DNA from 4 places in the Nonomuraea sp. 10N515B genome. Region 1 is predicted to be linked to each of the others. Evidence: riboswitches for the same ligand, from Rfam matches in the RefSeq annotation. Region 1 holds a riboswitch; each other region holds the start of a gene.
What was found. Region 1 has a riboswitch for thiamine pyrophosphate ahead of thiC (phosphomethylpyrimidine synthase ThiC). Riboswitches for the same ligand answer to the same signal wherever they lie in the genome.

Region 1 (4,188 bases):
GCGTGGCTGATCGAACCCATGATCATCCCAGTCAGCTGACCGTGCCCGCGCGTCCCCACCACCAGCAGGTCGGCCCGCGCCGCCGCTTCCTTGAGCACCTCGATGGGGTGCCCGTGGACGACCTCGGCCACCACCTCCACCCCTGGATGCCGCGACCGGCCGTCGGCGGTCAGCTTCTGCAGCGCCCGGAGGGCGTTCTGCTCGCCGTTGGGGTCGGCCGGTTCGAAGCCGCTCGGGTGTGGCCAGGCCCACGCCTGTACGGCACGCACCCGCGCACCGTGCAACTCGGCCTCGGTGAGGGCGAAGTCGAGTGCGCACAGCCCGCCGGGCGAGCCGTCCACCCCGGCCACGATTTCCCTGCGCGGCGGCCGGGGCAGCTCACGGATGAGGACCACGTTCGTACGGGCGTGCGCGGCCACGCCGTGCGCGACGGACCCGACCAGCAGCCCGCGGATGCCACCGATGCCGCGGCTGCCCACGACCAGCAGCTCGGCGCCTTCGGAAGCGTGGATCAACGCGGTGCGGGGATCGCCGGGCAGCAGCTCGGTGGTCACCTCGACCTCCGGGTGCTCGCGACGGACCCGGTCCTCGGCCGCCGCGAGCACCGTGGTGGCGCCCTCGCGCATCCATCGCCTGACCTCGGCGTAGTGGCTGCTGGGCGTGTCCTCGTACACCCACTTGGCCACGGCGTGGGCCACGACGAGCGGCGTGCGCCGAAGGGCGGCCTCGGCGGTGGCCCACGCGGCGGCTTCCAGCCCGGTGCGTGAGCCGTCCACCCCAACGATGATCACGACGACCGCCTTTCAGGTAAACGCGAAGCACTCCACCTCTGCCCGGCGGAACGGCAGCCCTTTGTCCGTGGAGTCCTTGGTGCACTGGCGCTCGGCTCTGCTGAGCTTCAGCGTGCCGCAGACGGACACGCCGGAGTACGTGCGGCAGTCGAGCGTGGGGTCGGCCTCCCCGATCTGGTACATGGCCTTGACGTCCGCGCGGCACTGGGTCCGCGCCCGCGCCGTGTTGGCGTAGCGGCATTGGGCCATCAAGGTCTCGTACTGCTCCTGGCTGACTTCGTGCTTGTCCATGCCGTCCCCAGCGGCGGTGGTCCCTCCCAACGCGGCCACCACCACGAGTCCTGCGACAGCGGCTATCTTCATCATGGTTTCCCCTGATGGGGACGTACCGCCCAGGGCGCTCGTCAAACCTCGCGCCGGCGCGCCAGCACGCTGAGCCAGGTGCGGTGGGTGGTGCTCAGACCGTGTTCCAGGACCTCGAACCCGGTCGATTCCAGCATCGCCAGCAGCGTGTCGGGGTCGCGGTGCACGAACCACCGGGAGACCTCGGTGTCGTAGGGGATCGGCTCCCATTCCTGCCGGTCGCCGGCCGAGGTGCTCATTCCGAGCACGCCGCCCGGCCGCAGCGCCGCCGACCAGGCGCGCAACGTCGGCTCGGTCTCGTCGGCGGGCACGTGGAGCAGCGCCGCGCAGCACCACAGACCTGCCAGTGAGCCGGGGGCGAGCGGTGGCCTGCGCAGGTCGCCCAGAACCGCGGGCACCCTCTGGGCGGCGGCCAGCCTGGCCATCTCGGTGGAGCGGTCGACCCCCACCACCGGCAGCCCCTGCTCCAGGAACCAGGCCGCGTCGTGCCCAGGACCACACCCCAAATCGGCCACCGGCCCCCGCACCGCCTCGGCGAACCGCTGACGGAAGGCCAGGAAGCCGCCGCTGCGGGTCCGGCTGCGCTCGGCGAAAACCGGGGCGATGCGGTCGTAGGTCGCGGTCGTGCGGGGGGTGGGATCGTCCATCACCCGGATCATGCCAGGTTTGGCGCGGCATCGGGGGTGGGTACGATCACCGCCGTCCAACGCGGGAGCCCGGTACGGACCGGGCTGAGAGGACGGCTGACAGCCGCCGACCGCCAGAACCTGCTCCGGGTAATGCCGGCGAAGGGAGTTTGCGCAATGCATGACGCGCGTTTTACCAAGGTTTACACCGGTGACCTCCGTGTGCCGATGCGTCAGGTGCGCCTGTCGAACGGATCGACGGTGACGTTGTACGACACGTCAGGCCCGCACACCGACCCCGCCATCGAGACCGACGTCAGGCGCGGGCTGCCGCGCCTGCGCGAGCACTGGGTACGCGACCGCCGCGCCGCCGGCCAGCCCGTCACCCAGGTCGGCTGCGCCAGGAAGGGGCTGATCACCAGGGAGATGGAGTTCGTGGCCGTCCGTGAGGGCCTCGACGCCGAGTTCGTCCGCCAGGAGGTCGCGGCCGGCCGGGCCATCATCCCCGCCAACGTCAACCACTCCGAGTCCGAACCGATGATCATCGGCCGCCACTTCCTGGTGAAGATCAACGCCAACATCGGCAACTCGGCCGTGACGTCCTCCATCGAGGAGGAGGTCGAGAAGATGACCTGGGCCACGCGGTGGGGCGCGGACACGATCATGGACTTGTCCACCGGCCCGGACATCCACGAGACCCGCGAGTGGATCATCCGCAACTCGCCGGTCCCGGTCGGCACCGTGCCCATCTACCAGGCGCTGGAGAAGGTCAAGGGCCGTCCTGAGGACCTGTCGTGGGAGGTCTACCGGGACACGCTCGTCGAGCAGTGCGAGCAGGGCGTGGACTACGTGACTGTGCACGCGGGAGTGCGGCTGGCGTACGTGCCGCTCACCGCCGGCCGCAAGACCGGCATCGTCTCGCGCGGCGGCTCGATCATGGCGGCCTGGTGCCTGGCGCACCACCGCGAGAGCTTCCTGTACGAGCACTTCGCCGACATGTGCGAGATCCTCGCTCGTTACGACGTGTCGTTCTCACTCGGGGACGGGCTGCGGCCCGGCTCGATCGCGGACGCCAACGACGAGGCCCAGTTCGCCGAGCTGCGCACGCTCGGCGAGCTGACCAGGATCGCACGTGAGCACGACGTCCAGGTCATGATCGAGGGCCCGGGACACGTGCCCATGCACAAGATCAAGGAGAACGTCGACCTGCAGCGCGAGCTCTGCGACGACGCCCCCTTCTACACGCTCGGGCCGCTGGTCACCGACATCGCCCCGGGCTACGACCACATCACCTCGGGCATCGGCGCCGCCATGATCGGCTGGTACGGCACCGCCATGCTCTGCTACGTCACCCCCAAGGAGCACCTCGGCCTGCCGGACAAGGACGACGTCAAGACCGGCGTGATCACCTACAAGATCGCCGCCCATGCGGCGGACCTGGCCAAGGGGCATCCGCGGGCGCAGGAGTGGGACGACGCGCTGTCGGACGCGCGGTTCGAGTTCCGCTGGGAGGATCAATTCGACCTGTCGCTCGACCCCGACACCGCCCGCGCCTTCCACGACGAGACCCTGCCTGCCGCACCGGCCAAGACCGCGCACTTCTGCTCGATGTGCGGGCCGAAGTTCTGCTCCATGCGGATCAGCCACGACATCCGCCAGGCGGGCTACGCGGAGAAGGCGGAGGAGTTCCGGCAGCGCGGCGGCACCGTCTACGTCGATCAGCCCGGCAGGGTCTCGCCGCCGACCGGGGTCGGCCCCTCGCCCGTGCAGGACGACAGCCTGCCGGGCCAGGCTGAGCGGGACGACGACAGCCTGCCGGGCCAGGTCGTCAGCCGAGGCTGAGCAGGCCCGCGTCCACGACCCGGCGGCCGAAGGGGCGGGCGAGTTCGGCCAGGCGCTCGCAGCCGTCCTCGCCCAGCGCCCCGTACGCGGCCATGGCCAGGGTGTCCGTTCGGTCCTCGAGGTGGCGGCGCAGCGCCTGGCCCGCCGCGCTCAGGGCATCCCCTTCCAGGAGCCCGCGGGCGTGGAGGCCGGCTTCCGCGGCCGTCCACGCCTCCTCCGGCCAGGCACGGCTGATCTTGAGGAAAGCGACGGGGACCTCGCCGCCGGCGGCATGGAGGACCAGGGCTTCCAGGCCGGTGAGGCCTTCGGCGAGGAGGGTGGCCACATGGCCGTCGCCGCGGAACTCGCGGAGCAGGGTCTGAGCGTGCCAGAGCTGCTGGAGCGGGTCGACCGGCCAGGGGAGCGCGGCGTGGGCGGCGAAGAGCGGTCGGCCCTGGGGGTGGTCGCAGGCCGCCGTAGCGGCTCGGCGGGCCAGGTCGAGGGTCTCGGCCAGGTGAGGAAGCTCGTGGATGCCCGCCCGGCGCAGGGCTTCGTCGGCGGCTTCGAGGCGGGCCTCGAGCATCTGC
Region 2 (4,188 bases), on a different contig from region 1:
AGGGCTGGAAGGAGAAGAAGTCCTCGTTGGGGACGTAGGTCTTGGCGCTGGGCGCGGTCAGGTTCAGCGTGGGCGGCGTGTTCTCGCTCCAGCTCTCGACGAAGTTGATCGGGTTCAGCGTGACCTTGTATCCGGCCTTGCGTAGCTTGTCCGCCACGTAGTCGCGGGAGGCGTCATAGCCGCTGGTGCCGGCCGCGCGGTTGCCGCCGTTGGCGGTGGCGATGTTTTGCAGGGCCTGGAGATGCTTGTGCACGTTCGTGCCCTTGACCTGCTTGACGAGCAGAGTGGCGAACGCGTCGTCCAGCCCGCCGGCGTTGGCGGGCGCCGCCAGGGCGAGCGGCAAAGCGAGCGCGGTGATGAGTGCGATGACGATTCTGCGCATGCGGGGTACTCCCTGTGGACAGAAAGGCGAGTAATGTCCCCCGAGCTTCGCCCGAACGCGAGATTATCCCGGCTTCGCACCGCCGGGAATGCCTACCAATAAACCAAAATCAGGGACTTTTACTCCGCATCCCGGCGGGCGCGACGGAGCTCGGCGCGGCGCTTGCCCTCGTGCATTGCCTGCACCCGGGCGATCGGGATCGTGTGCCCCTCCTCGATCAGATCGGCGGGCAGCCGCTGCGGCGCGGGCATGGCCTCCGCCCACGGGTCGGCGTCCTTGAGCAGCCCGGCCGCGGTGTGCACGGTGAAGTCGCCCGGCGCCACCCGGTCGAGGTCCGACCAGGGCACCGGGAAGGACACCGGCACGCCGGGACGCACCCGCGGGCTGTAGGCGGCCACGACGGTGGCGCCGCCCGCCCGGGTGGAGTCGATGAACACCTTGCCCGCGCGATCCTCGCGGATGAACGCCGTCGTGGCCAGTGCCGGATCCACCCGCTCGGCACGGGCCCCCAGCGCGCGGGTGGCCGCGGCCAGGTCGTCCACGGCGGTCCCCGGCACCACGGGCACGAACACGTGCACGCCCTTGGCCCCGCTGGTCTTCACCGCGCCCGCCAGCCCGCAGTCCTCCAGCGCCTGGCGGACCAGGAACGCGGCCCGCACGGCCAGCTGGAAGGACTCGCTGCCCTCGGGCGGGTCGAGGTCGAGCACCATGTGCGTGGGCTGGTCGCCGGCGAACAGCGACGGGTGATACTCGACCGCCCGCTGGTTGGCGAACCACACCAGCGTCCGGCGGTCGTCGCACACGGCATAGGTCACCTGCCGGCGCGACGCCTCGGCCCAGACGGAGAACCGCTTCACCCATGCGGGGGCGTATTTGGGCAGGTTCTTCTGCATGAAGGGCTCCTGCCCCGGGCGTACCCGGATGACGGAGAGCGCGCGGTCGCGCAGGACCGGGATGATCCGGTCGGCGACCGCGTCGAGGTAGTCGACCAGGTCACGCTTGGTCGCGCCCGCCCCGTCGAACAGCGGCTGGTCGAGGTTGCTCAGGGCCACCCCGTCACGCGTCTCATCGCTGCTCACCCGCCTCACCATATCGGGGAAGAATGGGCCAGACCATGACCCGTTACCTGTATCTCGCGCGCCATGGCGAAGCCACACCGAACGGCCACGCCCTGACCGACGATGGCCGCCGCCAGGCCGCGCTGCTCGGCGCGCGCCTGCGGGAGGTCCCCTTCGCCGCCATCCACCACGGCCCGCTCCCCCGGACGACACAGACCGCCCGGCTGATCGGCGAGCACCTTCCCGGCATCCCCCTGCGCGCCTGCGAGGTCGCCGGCGACTACATCCCGTACGTGCCGCGCGAGGAGGAGCTCGCCCCGGAGTACGCCGACCGCCTCCTCGGCTTCCTGGCCCAGTTCCCCGCGGACGAACGCGAGCGCGGCCCGGCCCTCGCCGCCGAGGCCGTGCGTGTGTTCACGGGCCCGGTGACGGAGGGAACCAGGCACGAGCTGGTGGTCACGCACAACTTCCTCATCGGCTGGCTCGTCCGCGCCGCGCTCGACGCACCGGAATGGCGCTGGCTCGGCATCAACCAGTGCAATGCCGCCCTGACCGTCATCAGGTACGCACCCGACCGCCCGTCCTCGGTGCTCGTCTTCAACGACATGCGACACCTGCCCGCCGAGCTCCGCTGGACCGGCTTCCCGCCCGAGCTGCGCGAGTGAGCCCTTGTTACAGTGGGCCCGTTGACGCGGGGTGCCCGGACGTCCGGGCTGAGATCACACCCGTCGAACCTGATCTAGTTCGCACTAGCGGAGGGACGTCATGTTCTGCGATGACATGTGGCTGCGCACGGCCGAGCTGACGAAGGCCATCCACGACCACCCCTTCAACGTCGCACTCGGCGACGGCACGCTCGACCGCGACCGGTTCGCGTTCTACATCGTGCAGGACGGCCGCTATCTGGAGGCGTTCTCCAAGGCGCTGGCCACGGCGTCGGCGCGGGCCACCGACCCGGCGGACGCGGCGTTCTTCGCCCAGAGCGCGCACACCGCGCTGGCGGCCGAGCGCCTGCTGCACGCCGGCTACGTCCAGGAGCTGGACGCCGACGCGGCCGGCATCGCCACGTCGCCGACCTGCCTGGCGTACGCGTCGTTCCTGCAGGCCACGGCGCTCGCCGCGCCCTATCCTGTGCTGGCCGCGGCGGTGCTGCCGTGCTTCTGGATCTACCAGGACGTCGGCACGGCGCTGCTGGGGCGCACCGGTGACGTGCCGGACCATCCGTACCGGAAGTGGATCGACACCTATTCGGACCCGGGGTTCGCGGCCTCCGTCGAGCAGGCCAAGACCATCGCCGACCGGCTGGCCGCCACCACGGACCCGGCGACCAGACAGGCCATGACCGAGGCCTACTGCACGGCGGCGGCGTACGAGTGGATGTTCTGGGACAGCGCCTGGCGGCGCGAGACCTGGCCGACGGCGGAGTGGCTCGCCCGCTGACCGCTACGGCAAGCGCGCGGTCAGCGCCGCCGCGCCCGCCCCGGTAAGGCTCGGCAGCGCGGCCGTACGCCCGCTCAGCAGCAGGAGCAGCGCCTGGATGGGCCCCTCCACCACCTCGCCGGCCCCGACCGCCCAGTCCACGTCGGTGGCCACGAGCCGGAGCCCGCGCAGCCGCCGCTGCGGGTAGAAGGGGAAGCCGCGCTCCCAGACGTGGGTGGCGCAGGTTCGTGCCGGACCGAGCGGCATGGCGCGCTCGATGCCGAGCGGCACCGTGATGTCCTGGCCGTGGACGAGCACGTCGAACAGCGGGTCGAGCGGCTTGGTCGAAGGTGCCCGGCGGCGCGAGCCGGCCGACTCGCGCACCTGCGCGACGATCTCGCCGATCGGCAGCCTGGCGTGCCGCACCGCCGAGTCGTGGACCATGCGGTCGAAGTTGCCGCGCGCCCTGACGAACTCGACCAGCGCCGACGCGAGCTTTATCCGAGTGGCGAGCGCCAGGTGGGCGGCCACGTCGCGCACCTGCCACCCGGCACACAGCGACGGCCGCTCCCAGTCCTGCTCCGGCAGCGAGTCGAGCAGGTCGGCCAGGCCGCGCCGCTCGATCTCGAGGGCAGCCCAGATCTCTTCCTGGTGCATCGCACACCCCCATTGCTAAGGTTGCCTTAATATAAGGCACCCTTAGCAGTTTGGAGAAGACCCGTGGCCGCCACTCATCCGCCGCACGTCGTGGCCCTGCTGTATGAGGCGTACCTGCGCCTGCAGAACATCGTGCAGGAGGCCGCCCATGCGTACGACGTGAACGTCCGGCCCGCCCACTCGGCTGTGTTCTTCCACATGGAGCACGAGGGCATCCGATTGAGCAGGCTCGCCGAGAAGGCCCAGATGACCCCTCAGGCCATGGGGGCGCTGGTGGACGACCTAGAGCGGCTGGGCTACCTGCGCCGGATGCCCGACCCGGCCGACCGCCGCGCCAAACTGATCGTCTTCACCGAGCGGGGCGATGAGGCGCTGAAGATCGGCTACGCCGCCATCGACGAGGTGGAGCGCCGGGTTGCGGCGTTGCTCGGCGAGGACGGCCTCGCCGAGCTGCACGCCACGCTGAGCCGCATCATCCAGGAGTTTTAGCCATCAGCTCGCGTTCCTCGCGGGTGGGGATGAGCCCGGACGGCGCCAGGAGCTTCGACTCCTCGAACGGCGCCTCCGTGGTCGGCAGCGGCTCCCGCGTCCTGATCGCCTTCACCCATACGCGGGCCGCGTCCAGGATCACGATGATGATCATTACGGCGAACAACGCGGCCAGGATGCCGT
Region 3 (4,188 bases), on a different contig from region 1:
TTGCGCAGCACGTCCAGCACAGAGCCGCGGGCGGCCGGGTCGAGGCGCCGCATGGCGACCGTGGTCAGCTCGGTGCCGGACGCGGCCAGCGCCTGGTCCAGCACCTCGAGGGAGGGCGCGCCGCCGGTCCCCATGATGAGCCGGGAGGAGAACTTCTCCCCGGCGATGATCAAATCATCCACCTTGCACCGCCGTCAGAACCTCCATGCGGTCCCGGTCGCTGAGCGCCGTCGTCTCCCAAGCGCTCCGCGTGACCACCTCGTCGTTCACGGCCACGGCCACCCCGGTGGTGGCCGTGGTCAACGTTCGTACGGCCTGCGCCACGGTCATGCCGTCGGCGACCTCGTGCGTGGCCCCGTTGATCATCACAATCATGAGATTTCCCGAAACCTCCCCGGCGAGCACAACGCCGCCAGCTCACCCTCTTCGCCGCCCAAGCCGCCCAAGCCGCCCAAGCCGCCCACGTCTCCCGAGCCGCCCGAGCGGCGTGAGCTGCCCGAGTCGCCCAAGCCGCCCACGTCTCCCGAGTCGCCCGAGCCTCCTGAGCCGCCCGAGTCGGCCAGCACGAGGGCAGCCGTGAGCGGCGCGAGCAGCACGCCGCCCCGGTAATGCCCGGTGGCCAGGGTGAGCCCCGGCGTCCCGCTCGGGCCGATGATCGGCAGGTTGTCCGGCGTGCCCGGCCGTAGCCCGGCCACCACGTCGGCGACCTCCAGCTCGCTCACGCCCGGCACCAGCTCCCTGGCGTCCCGCAGCAGCTCGTAGAGCCCGCCCGCGGTCACCCTGGTGTCGAACCCCAGCTCTTCCTGGGTGGCGCCGACCACCAGCTCGCCATCGCCACGGGGGACCAGGTAGACGTAGGAGCCGTGCACGGTGCCGCGTACGCACCGACTGAGCAGCGGCTGCGGGGAACGCAACCGCATGATCTGCCCCTTGATCGGCCGCACCGGCACGTCCGCCAGCTCGGCGCTCCAGGCCCCGGCCGCCAGGACGACTCGCTCCGCCCTGATCTCGGACGGCTCTCGTGACGGCTCCAGGCGTACCCCGACGACCTTGCCGTCCGCGTCCCGCAGGAGACCCGCGGCGCGTGCCCGCACCAGCGGCACCTGCAGCCGGTCCAGAGCCACGAGGAGTGCCGCCGTCACCCGCCGCGGGTCCACCCAGGCGTCCTCGGGAGCGAGCAGCCCGCCGCGCACCGACGGGGCCAGCATGGGCTCCAGGCGCCGGCATTCGCGACCGGTCAGCCGCTCGACCGGCAGCCCGAGCTTGTCCATGTAGGCCGCCAGCTCGTCCAGCGCCGCCAGATCGTCGGCCCCGAACGCCACATCGAGCGTCCCGTCCGCCCGCAGGTCCAGCCCGCGCCGCGGCCCTTCGCCGATCTCCAGCCCGCCGAACGGCCCGACCCCGGGCCCGCCGGACGGCGGCCCGGCCCCGGGCCCGCCGGAAGCGCCTGCGCGGGCACCCCGGCCTCCCGCATCCGCAACCGGCGTTGCGCCGTCGGATGCCGCCGCGCGGTCGGCCCAGCCCGCGTCCTCGGCCAGTTCGGCGGCGAAGGAGGGCCAGCGGCGCAGCGACGCCATCCCCAGTCGCAGCAGCGGCGTCTCTGTGTAGGTCACCTCGCTGACCGGGGCCAGCATCCCCGCCGCCGCGTGGGAGGCCCCCGAGGCCGGGGCCGGATCCACCACCGTGACCGGCCGCCCGGAGCGGGCCAGCCGCCACGCGATGGACAGTCCGACGATCCCGCCGCCTACGATCACGTCCACATGCGCTCCCTTCGCCGGCATGATCCGGATCAGGTGTCTTGCGGTCGAAGGCCCGGTGCAGCCTTCCTCTCAGCCCGGTAACGGCCGGACTCCCGCGCGTCTTACGTCCCCAGCCTACGGCCTCGGTGCGACGCCGAAGCACGCCCCCGTTAGGGTCTTGACCGTGGACCATGTCGTGGTGGTAGGAGCGGGCCTGGCAGGCGTCCGCACGGTGGAGACGCTGCGCGGGCGCGGGTTCGGTGGCAGGATCACCCTGATCGGGCAGGAGCGCCATCGCCCCTACGACCGACCGCCGTTGTCCAAGAGCGTGCTGCTCGGCGAGGCCGAGTCCAGCTTCGTCGACACCGACCTGGCCGCACTCGACGTCGCCTTCCGCCCGGGTGTGGGCGCCAAGGCGCTGCGCGCGGGCGTCGTGGAGACGACCGAGGGCGAGATCGGCTACGACGGCCTGGTCATCGCCACCGGATCCGAGCCGATCATGCTGCCCGGCGACGGCCCTCAGCACGTGCTGCGCACTCTCGACGACGCCCACGAGCTCAGGGCCATGCTGGTGCCCGGGGCCAGGGTCGCGATCATCGGCGCCGGCTGGATCGGCGCCGAGGTGGCCACCGCCGCCCGCCGCGCCGGCTGCGCGGTCACGGTGATCGAGGCGGCGGCCACCCCGCTCGCCACCGCCGTCGGCACGGAGATCGGGGCCCGCACCCAGCGCTGGTACGAGGGCATCGACCTGCGCCTGAACACCATGGTCCGGTCCGTGGACGAGGGCGGCGTGCGGCTGGTGGACGGCGAGTTCGTCGAGGCCCACGTGGTCGTGACCGGCATCGGCGTGCGGCCCGCCGTCGAATGGCTGGCCGACGCCGACATCGACCTGCACAACGGCGTCGTCGTCGACGAGCACCTGCGGGCCTCCCTGCCGAACACGGTCGCCGTCGGGGACTGCGCCGCCTGGTGGTCGCGCCGCTTCCACACCAGACTCAGGATCGAGCACTGGGACACCGCGCTCAACGCCCCCGAGGTCGCCGCCGCGACGCTGCTGGGCGAGGACGAGGTGTACGACCCGGTGCCGTACTTCTGGTCGGAGCAGTTCGGGCACATGGTCCAGTACGCCGGGCACCACCCGGCGGGGGAGCGGCTCATCTACCGCGGCGACCCGGAGGGCAAATGGTCGGCCGTCTGGCTCGACGGCGACGGCGCTCTGGCCGCGGTGCTCGCCGTGGATCGGCCGCGAGATCTCGTCCAGGGACGCAGAATCATCGGCGCGGGACACCGTCTCGACGCGGAACGCCTGGTAGATCCAGAAGTGCCTCTACGAGATTGTGTTGTTTGAGCAAGCACGGCATGTGGTAGTTGTGGTTTCGTGACGCTTTCTGTTGCACAGATCGACCGGGAGACCGACCAGCTCGTGAACGAGTGGCTGACACTCCCTGAAGTGGCCCAGCGCCTTGAGCTTCCCATCGGGCGGGCCAAGCAACTCCTCAAGGACCACAAGCTCCTAGGCGTGCGCCGAGGGAGCGGCGGGCCGCAGGTGCCCGCGGTGTTCCTCGACGGCAAGGACGTGATGAAGGGGCTGCCCGGCACACTGACCGTGTTGCAGGACGCCGGCTACGACGATGTCGAGTCGCTGCGCTGGCTCTTCACCCCAGACGAGTCGCTGCCGGGGTCGCCCATCGAGGCGATCAAGGCCGGCCGTCACACCGAGGTCAAGCGGCGTGCCCAAGCCCTCGCTTTCTGAGGCCCGCCTCTATCTCTGCACCGACGGCCGCCGCGACCGCGGCGACCTCGCAGAGTTCCTCGACTCGGTGCTGGCCGGCGGCGTGGACATCATCCAGCTGCGGGAGAAGGGCCTGGAGGCACGCGACGAACTCGCCCTCCTCGAAGTCTTCCGCGACGCCTGCGACCGGCACGGCAAACTGCTGGCCGTCAACGACCGGGCGGACATCGCCTACGCCGCCCGGTCCGACGTGCTCCACCTGGGGCAGGACGATCTTCCCGTGACGGTCGCGCGAGAGATACTCGGCGACGACATCGTCATCGGACGGTCCACCCACTCCGCCGCCGAGGCTTCCGCCGCGGCGGTGGAGGAGGGCGTCGACTACTTCTGCTGCGGCCCCATCTGGCCGACGCCGACCAAGCCCGGCCGCCCGGCTCCGGGGCCGCCGCTGCTGCGGCACGCGGCGTCGCTGGGGACGGCGCGGCCGTGGTTCGGAATCGGCGGCATCGACCTCGCCAACCTGGACGAGGTCATGTCGTTCGGGGTTCGCCGGGTGGTGGTGGTACGGGCGATCACCGACGCGGACGATCCGGGCGCGGCGGCGGCGGAATTCGCCAAGCGCCTGTCGGCGGCAGCCGCCTCCTGACGGCTAGCGCCTGTCGGCGGCGGGCGCTGCCTGACGGCTGCACACCGAGCCGCCGCGCGGCGGCTCGGCAC
Region 4 (4,188 bases), on a different contig from region 1:
AGCTTGCGCACGAGCCTGGCCCGGCGCGCCATCCGGTTCTTGGCGACCTCGTCCGTCCTGGCCAGGTGGTGCACGCACACGTAACCGGCCACGGCGCTGCCCAGTCGCAACGCGCTGATGTCGACCCGCAGGTCCAGCACGCTGCCGTCGCTGTGCAGGCGTTTGGTGCGGAGGGACACCTGGCCCCCGGTGCGCACGCGTTCGAGCACGGCGTTGAGCTCGGCGGTCAGCTCCGCGGGCACGATCGGCGCCCTGCGCCCGAGCATCTCCTCGGCCGTCCACCCGAAGAGCCGCTCGGCGGCCTCGTTCCAGACCAGCACGCTCTGGTCCCTGTCGAGCGCCACGACGGCGTTGGGCGAGCTGGCGAGCACCGCGCGAGCGATCTCATCGTCACTACCGGCCCATTGGTCCCCCACACCTCCATAGTGCCCGTGGCGAGGTGGGTGCGTCGGGCGATCCGTCCGATACGCTGCGGTCACGGCGATTTCTCAGTCGCGGGGAAGGGTGGAGGCATGACGAGCGGCGATCTGGATGCCCTGCTACGTGTGACCTCCACCACCTATCGGGGCGAGACGCCGCCGGACATCGCCTTCGGCACCTACGACGGCGCGCTGGGCCGGATGGTGCTGGCGGTGACCGGCAAAGGCATCGCCGCGTGTTCCTTCGAGCCGGAAAACGCCGTCTTCGAACTGGTCACCAAGCATGTGGGCAGGTTCATCGGCCCGGACCCGCGCCGGCTCGACCCGGTGCGCAGGGAGCTGGACGCCTACTTCTCCGGCCGCCTGCGTGCCTTCGCCACGCCCGTGGACCTGGCGCTGGCCACGTCCTTCGCGCGCACGGTGCTGCAGAAGACCATGGCGGTCCCGTACGGCACGACCACGACGCTGGAGGAGATCGGCGCGAGCATCGGCCGGCCGCGCGCGTTGCGGGCGATCGGCAACGCGCTGGCCTCCAACCCCGTCTGCGTGATCGTGCCGTGTCACCGGGTGGTGCGCGAGGACGGCGCCCTCGGCGATTACGCGGGCGGCCCGGCCGCCAAGCAGCACCTGCTCAACGTCGAGCAGCGCGCCGCAGCAGCAGGCCGGTGAGCAGCGTCACGAGCGCGGCCACCAAGGCCCCGCCGAGCGCGCCGTTCATCCAGGACTGCCGGGTGAAGCCGATCACCTCACGGGCCGACGCCCAGAAGCCGTCCCATGCCGGCACGGTGGGAGTCGAGGTCGTCAGCCAGTAGGCGACGAAACCGAGCGCCCACGGCACCAGCATCGTCCAGCGCGAGGGCGCGTTCTCGTCGGTGTTCCAGCGGTCGGCGCCACCCAGCACGAAGTAGTCGACGGCGAGCACCGCGAACATCGGCACGAACACCGCGCCGATCACGCCGAGGAAGGCGCCGTACGAGGTGACGTCCACGACCAGCGCGATCGCGATGGTGAGCACGCCGATGCCGGTGGAGAACACCCTGCGGTCCACGCGCGGCATCAGGTTCTGCAGCGACACGGTGGTGGAGTAGACATTGGCGAACGACTGGTCGGTCTCACGCAGCACCAGGATCGCGAAGAACAACGCGCCCAGCGGCGCGGCCACGAACGGTCCGAACACCGCCGTGCCGTCCGCGAGCACCGCGTCCGCGCCCGCGATGGCCACCGCGTACACGCCCAGCCCCAGGCAGGCGACCTGGGCCAGCGTGTAGCCGCCCACCACGCCGGTGAACGCGGCCTTGCTGGACCTGGAGTGCCTGGCGAAGTCGGCGGCCATCGGCACCCAGGACACCGAGAGCGCGATCACGTAGTCCACGGCCGCCGGGAAGGCTGTCCAGCCGCCGCCTGTGTGCGCCGGCGCCTCGGAAACGAGGTACCAGGTGAACCAGATCATGGACACGATCACGCCGATGGTGACGTACCGCCTGATCAGGCGGACCGCCCCGAGCGGCCAGATCGTGAGCGCCGTGGTCAGCACCCCGGCCGCGATCACCCACACCTGGTACGGGACGCCACTGAAGATCGCGCTGGCGGCCTTGGCGATCACCCAGAGCTCGAACGCGCCCCAGCCGAGCATCTGGACGATGTTCAGCACCGTGGGCACGTAGGACGCCTTGGCCCCGAAGAGCCCGCGGAGCAGCACCATCGAGGGTTGCCCCGTCTGGGTGCCGGGGATGGCGGCCAGGCCCACCATGGACGTGCCGATCAGGCTGCCGACCACGGTGGCGGTGAGCGCGGCGATCAGGCTGAGCGGTGCGTTGCCGAGGGGGTCGAGCAGGTAGAGGGCGCCCGAGAAGCCCAGGAGACTGACGCCGAGGTTCGCCCAGAGTGCGCCTTGGTCGAGGACGCCGAGCGTTTTGGGGGGCGCTCCCTGGAGGGTCAGCGGAACTTCGTCGGCGACATGCGTCATCGCACACTCCCTACGCCGGCATTACCCGGACAGGTTCAGGCGGTCGGCAGCGGATGGATAGCTGCCCTCTCAGCCCGGCACCCCGAGCTCCCGCGACAATCTGAAGTTGGCGCCCTCATGATGCCATAAAGGGCGAACTGCGCGTTAGGCCACGAAAGGTTGCTGTCCGGTCTCGCTCACCATCGGGCGACGCGCGGCCTCCCACGACTGCATGCCGCCGCCGACGTTGACCGCGTCCCGCCCGAGCTGGTTGAGCCAGGCCGCGACCTGCAGCGACCGCCCGCCCACCCGGCAGACGACGTAGACCGTCCGGTCTGCCGGCACCTCGTCGACCCGCTGCTGGATCTGGGTCATGGGGATGTGCGCGGCGTCAGGGGCGTGCCCGGCCACCCACTCCTCCTGCTCACGCACGTCAAGCAGGTAGGCGTCATCGGGAAGGGCACTGGCCTCGATCTCAGGAACGGTCATGCCTCCATCATCTCTTGCCTCGCGTCGTACTCCGCACGCGCCGACGCGATCTCCGCCTGATGCTCCTCAGTCCACGTGACCAGGGATTTGATCGTCTGGTGCAGGGTCCGCCCGAGCGGCGTCAGCGCATAGTCCACCCTGGGCGGCACCACCGGGTGCACCGTACGGGAGACCAGCCCGTCACGCTCGAGGTGGCGCAGGGTCACGCTGAGCATGCGCTGGCTGACGCCGTCGATCTCGCGGCGCAGCTGGGAGAAACGCAGGCTCTGGCAGTCGAGCAACGCGATGACCAGCAGCGACCACTTGTCCGCGATGCGGTCGAGTATCTGGCGGACCTCGCAGTCCTCCCGCGTGTCCCACTGCCGCACGTCGTAGTCGTCGTCCACGGTGCTGTCGCAGTAACTGAGTGATCTGAAAGTGCCGTCTTCCATGACATTTCATGCTGGCCCAAGATGTGGACGGTTACAAGAGAGAACCGACTGCCTATTCGTAACCGGGGGTTTGTCATGCCTGCCCGTTCTTGGGGCGTCCTCGCCGTCTTGTGCGGCGCCATCTTCCTCGAGGGCATCGACGTGGCCATGCTGAACGTCGCCCTCCCGTCCATCCGGGCCGACCTTGGGTTGTCCACGGGCATGCTGAGCGGGGTCGTGAGCGCGTACGTGCTCGGCTACGGCGGCTTCATGCTGCTCGGCGGCCGCGCGGCCGACCTGCTGGGCCGCCGCCGCATGTTCCTGCTCTGGCTCGGGGTGTTCCTGGTGTTCTCCGGCCTCGGGGGCTTCGCGGACGAAGGCTGGGTCCTGCTGATCGCCCGCTTCGTCACGGGCGTGGCCGCCGCCTTCATGACCCCGGCCGGCCTCTCCCTGATCACCACGACCTTCCCCGAGGGCCGGCTGCGCAATCGGGCGCTGCTCATCTATGCGGGGACGGCCGCGGGCGGCTTCGCGCTCGGCCTGGTGATCGGCGGCCTGCTCACAGCCTTCGGCTGGCGCTGGGTCTTCTTCGCACCGGTGCTGATGTCGGCGGCGATCCTGGCCGTCGCCATCCCCCTGATCAAGGAGCCCGCCGCCGAACGCCCTCCGGCCACGGGATTCGATCTGGCGGGCGCCGTCACCATCACGGGCGCGATGATGCTGCTGGTCTACGGCGTCGTACGCCTGGAGCAGCCGGCCGACGGCTGGCCACTGACCGTCGCGGCCTTCGCCGGCGGCCTGGCCCTGCTCGCGGCGTTCGCCGCCGTCGAGCGCCGCTCCGCCGGCCCGCTGGTGCGACTCGGCATCCTCAGGTCAGGCCCCCTGGTGCGGGCCAATTTGATGGCCGCCCTGCTCACGGCCTCGT

Region 2: it holds a riboswitch for thiamine pyrophosphate, as region 1 does, so the genes downstream of both, ACTWQA_RS22455 (TenA family protein) here and thiC (phosphomethylpyrimidine synthase ThiC) in region 1, are expected to answer to the same signal.
Region 3: it holds a riboswitch for thiamine pyrophosphate, as region 1 does, so the genes downstream of both, ACTWQA_RS30845 (FAD-dependent oxidoreductase) here and thiC (phosphomethylpyrimidine synthase ThiC) in region 1, are expected to answer to the same signal.
Region 4: it holds a riboswitch for thiamine pyrophosphate, as region 1 does, so the genes downstream of both, ACTWQA_RS37300 (purine-cytosine permease family protein) here and thiC (phosphomethylpyrimidine synthase ThiC) in region 1, are expected to answer to the same signal.

What each region holds. Positions count from the first base shown of each region.
Region 1 is NZ_JBQQBQ010000033.1:25,306-29,493, reverse strand. It holds gene ACTWQA_RS36575 (universal stress protein) at 1-791, opposite strand, end outside; gene ACTWQA_RS36570 (hypothetical protein) at 804-1,157, opposite strand; gene ACTWQA_RS36565 (class I SAM-dependent methyltransferase) at 1,196-1,801, opposite strand; TPP riboswitch at 1,853-1,965, shown strand; gene thiC (phosphomethylpyrimidine synthase ThiC) at 1,958-3,622, shown strand; gene ACTWQA_RS36555 (SCO6745 family protein) at 3,609-4,188, opposite strand, start outside.
Region 2 is NZ_JBQQBQ010000013.1:236,874-241,061, forward strand. It holds gene ACTWQA_RS22440 (M20/M25/M40 family metallo-hydrolase) at 1-382, opposite strand, end outside; gene ACTWQA_RS22445 (DNA polymerase domain-containing protein) at 502-1,461, opposite strand; gene ACTWQA_RS22450 (histidine phosphatase family protein) at 1,497-2,105, shown strand; TPP riboswitch at 2,123-2,218, shown strand; gene ACTWQA_RS22455 (TenA family protein) at 2,206-2,880, shown strand; gene ACTWQA_RS22460 (maleylpyruvate isomerase family mycothiol-dependent enzyme) at 2,884-3,516, opposite strand; gene ACTWQA_RS22465 (MarR family winged helix-turn-helix transcriptional regulator) at 3,580-4,005, shown strand; gene ACTWQA_RS22470 (carbon starvation CstA family protein) at 3,989-4,188, opposite strand, start outside.
Region 3 is NZ_JBQQBQ010000023.1:121,283-125,470, reverse strand. It holds gene ACTWQA_RS30855 (thiazole synthase) at 1-182, opposite strand, end outside; gene thiS (sulfur carrier protein ThiS) at 175-375, opposite strand; gene ACTWQA_RS30845 (FAD-dependent oxidoreductase) at 372-1,760, opposite strand; TPP riboswitch at 1,750-1,866, opposite strand; gene ACTWQA_RS30840 (NAD(P)/FAD-dependent oxidoreductase) at 1,924-3,087, shown strand; gene ACTWQA_RS30835 (Rv2175c family DNA-binding protein) at 3,118-3,492, shown strand; gene thiE (thiamine phosphate synthase) at 3,470-4,117, shown strand.
Region 4 is NZ_JBQQBQ010000034.1:58,325-62,512, forward strand. It holds gene ACTWQA_RS37290 (ATP-binding protein) at 1-416, opposite strand, end outside; gene ACTWQA_RS37295 (methylated-DNA--[protein]-cysteine S-methyltransferase) at 513-1,088, shown strand; gene ACTWQA_RS37300 (purine-cytosine permease family protein) at 1,051-2,385, opposite strand; TPP riboswitch at 2,376-2,489, opposite strand; gene ACTWQA_RS37305 (rhodanese-like domain-containing protein) at 2,530-2,853, opposite strand; gene ACTWQA_RS37310 (winged helix-turn-helix transcriptional regulator) at 2,850-3,284, opposite strand; gene ACTWQA_RS37315 (MFS transporter) at 3,360-4,188, shown strand, end outside.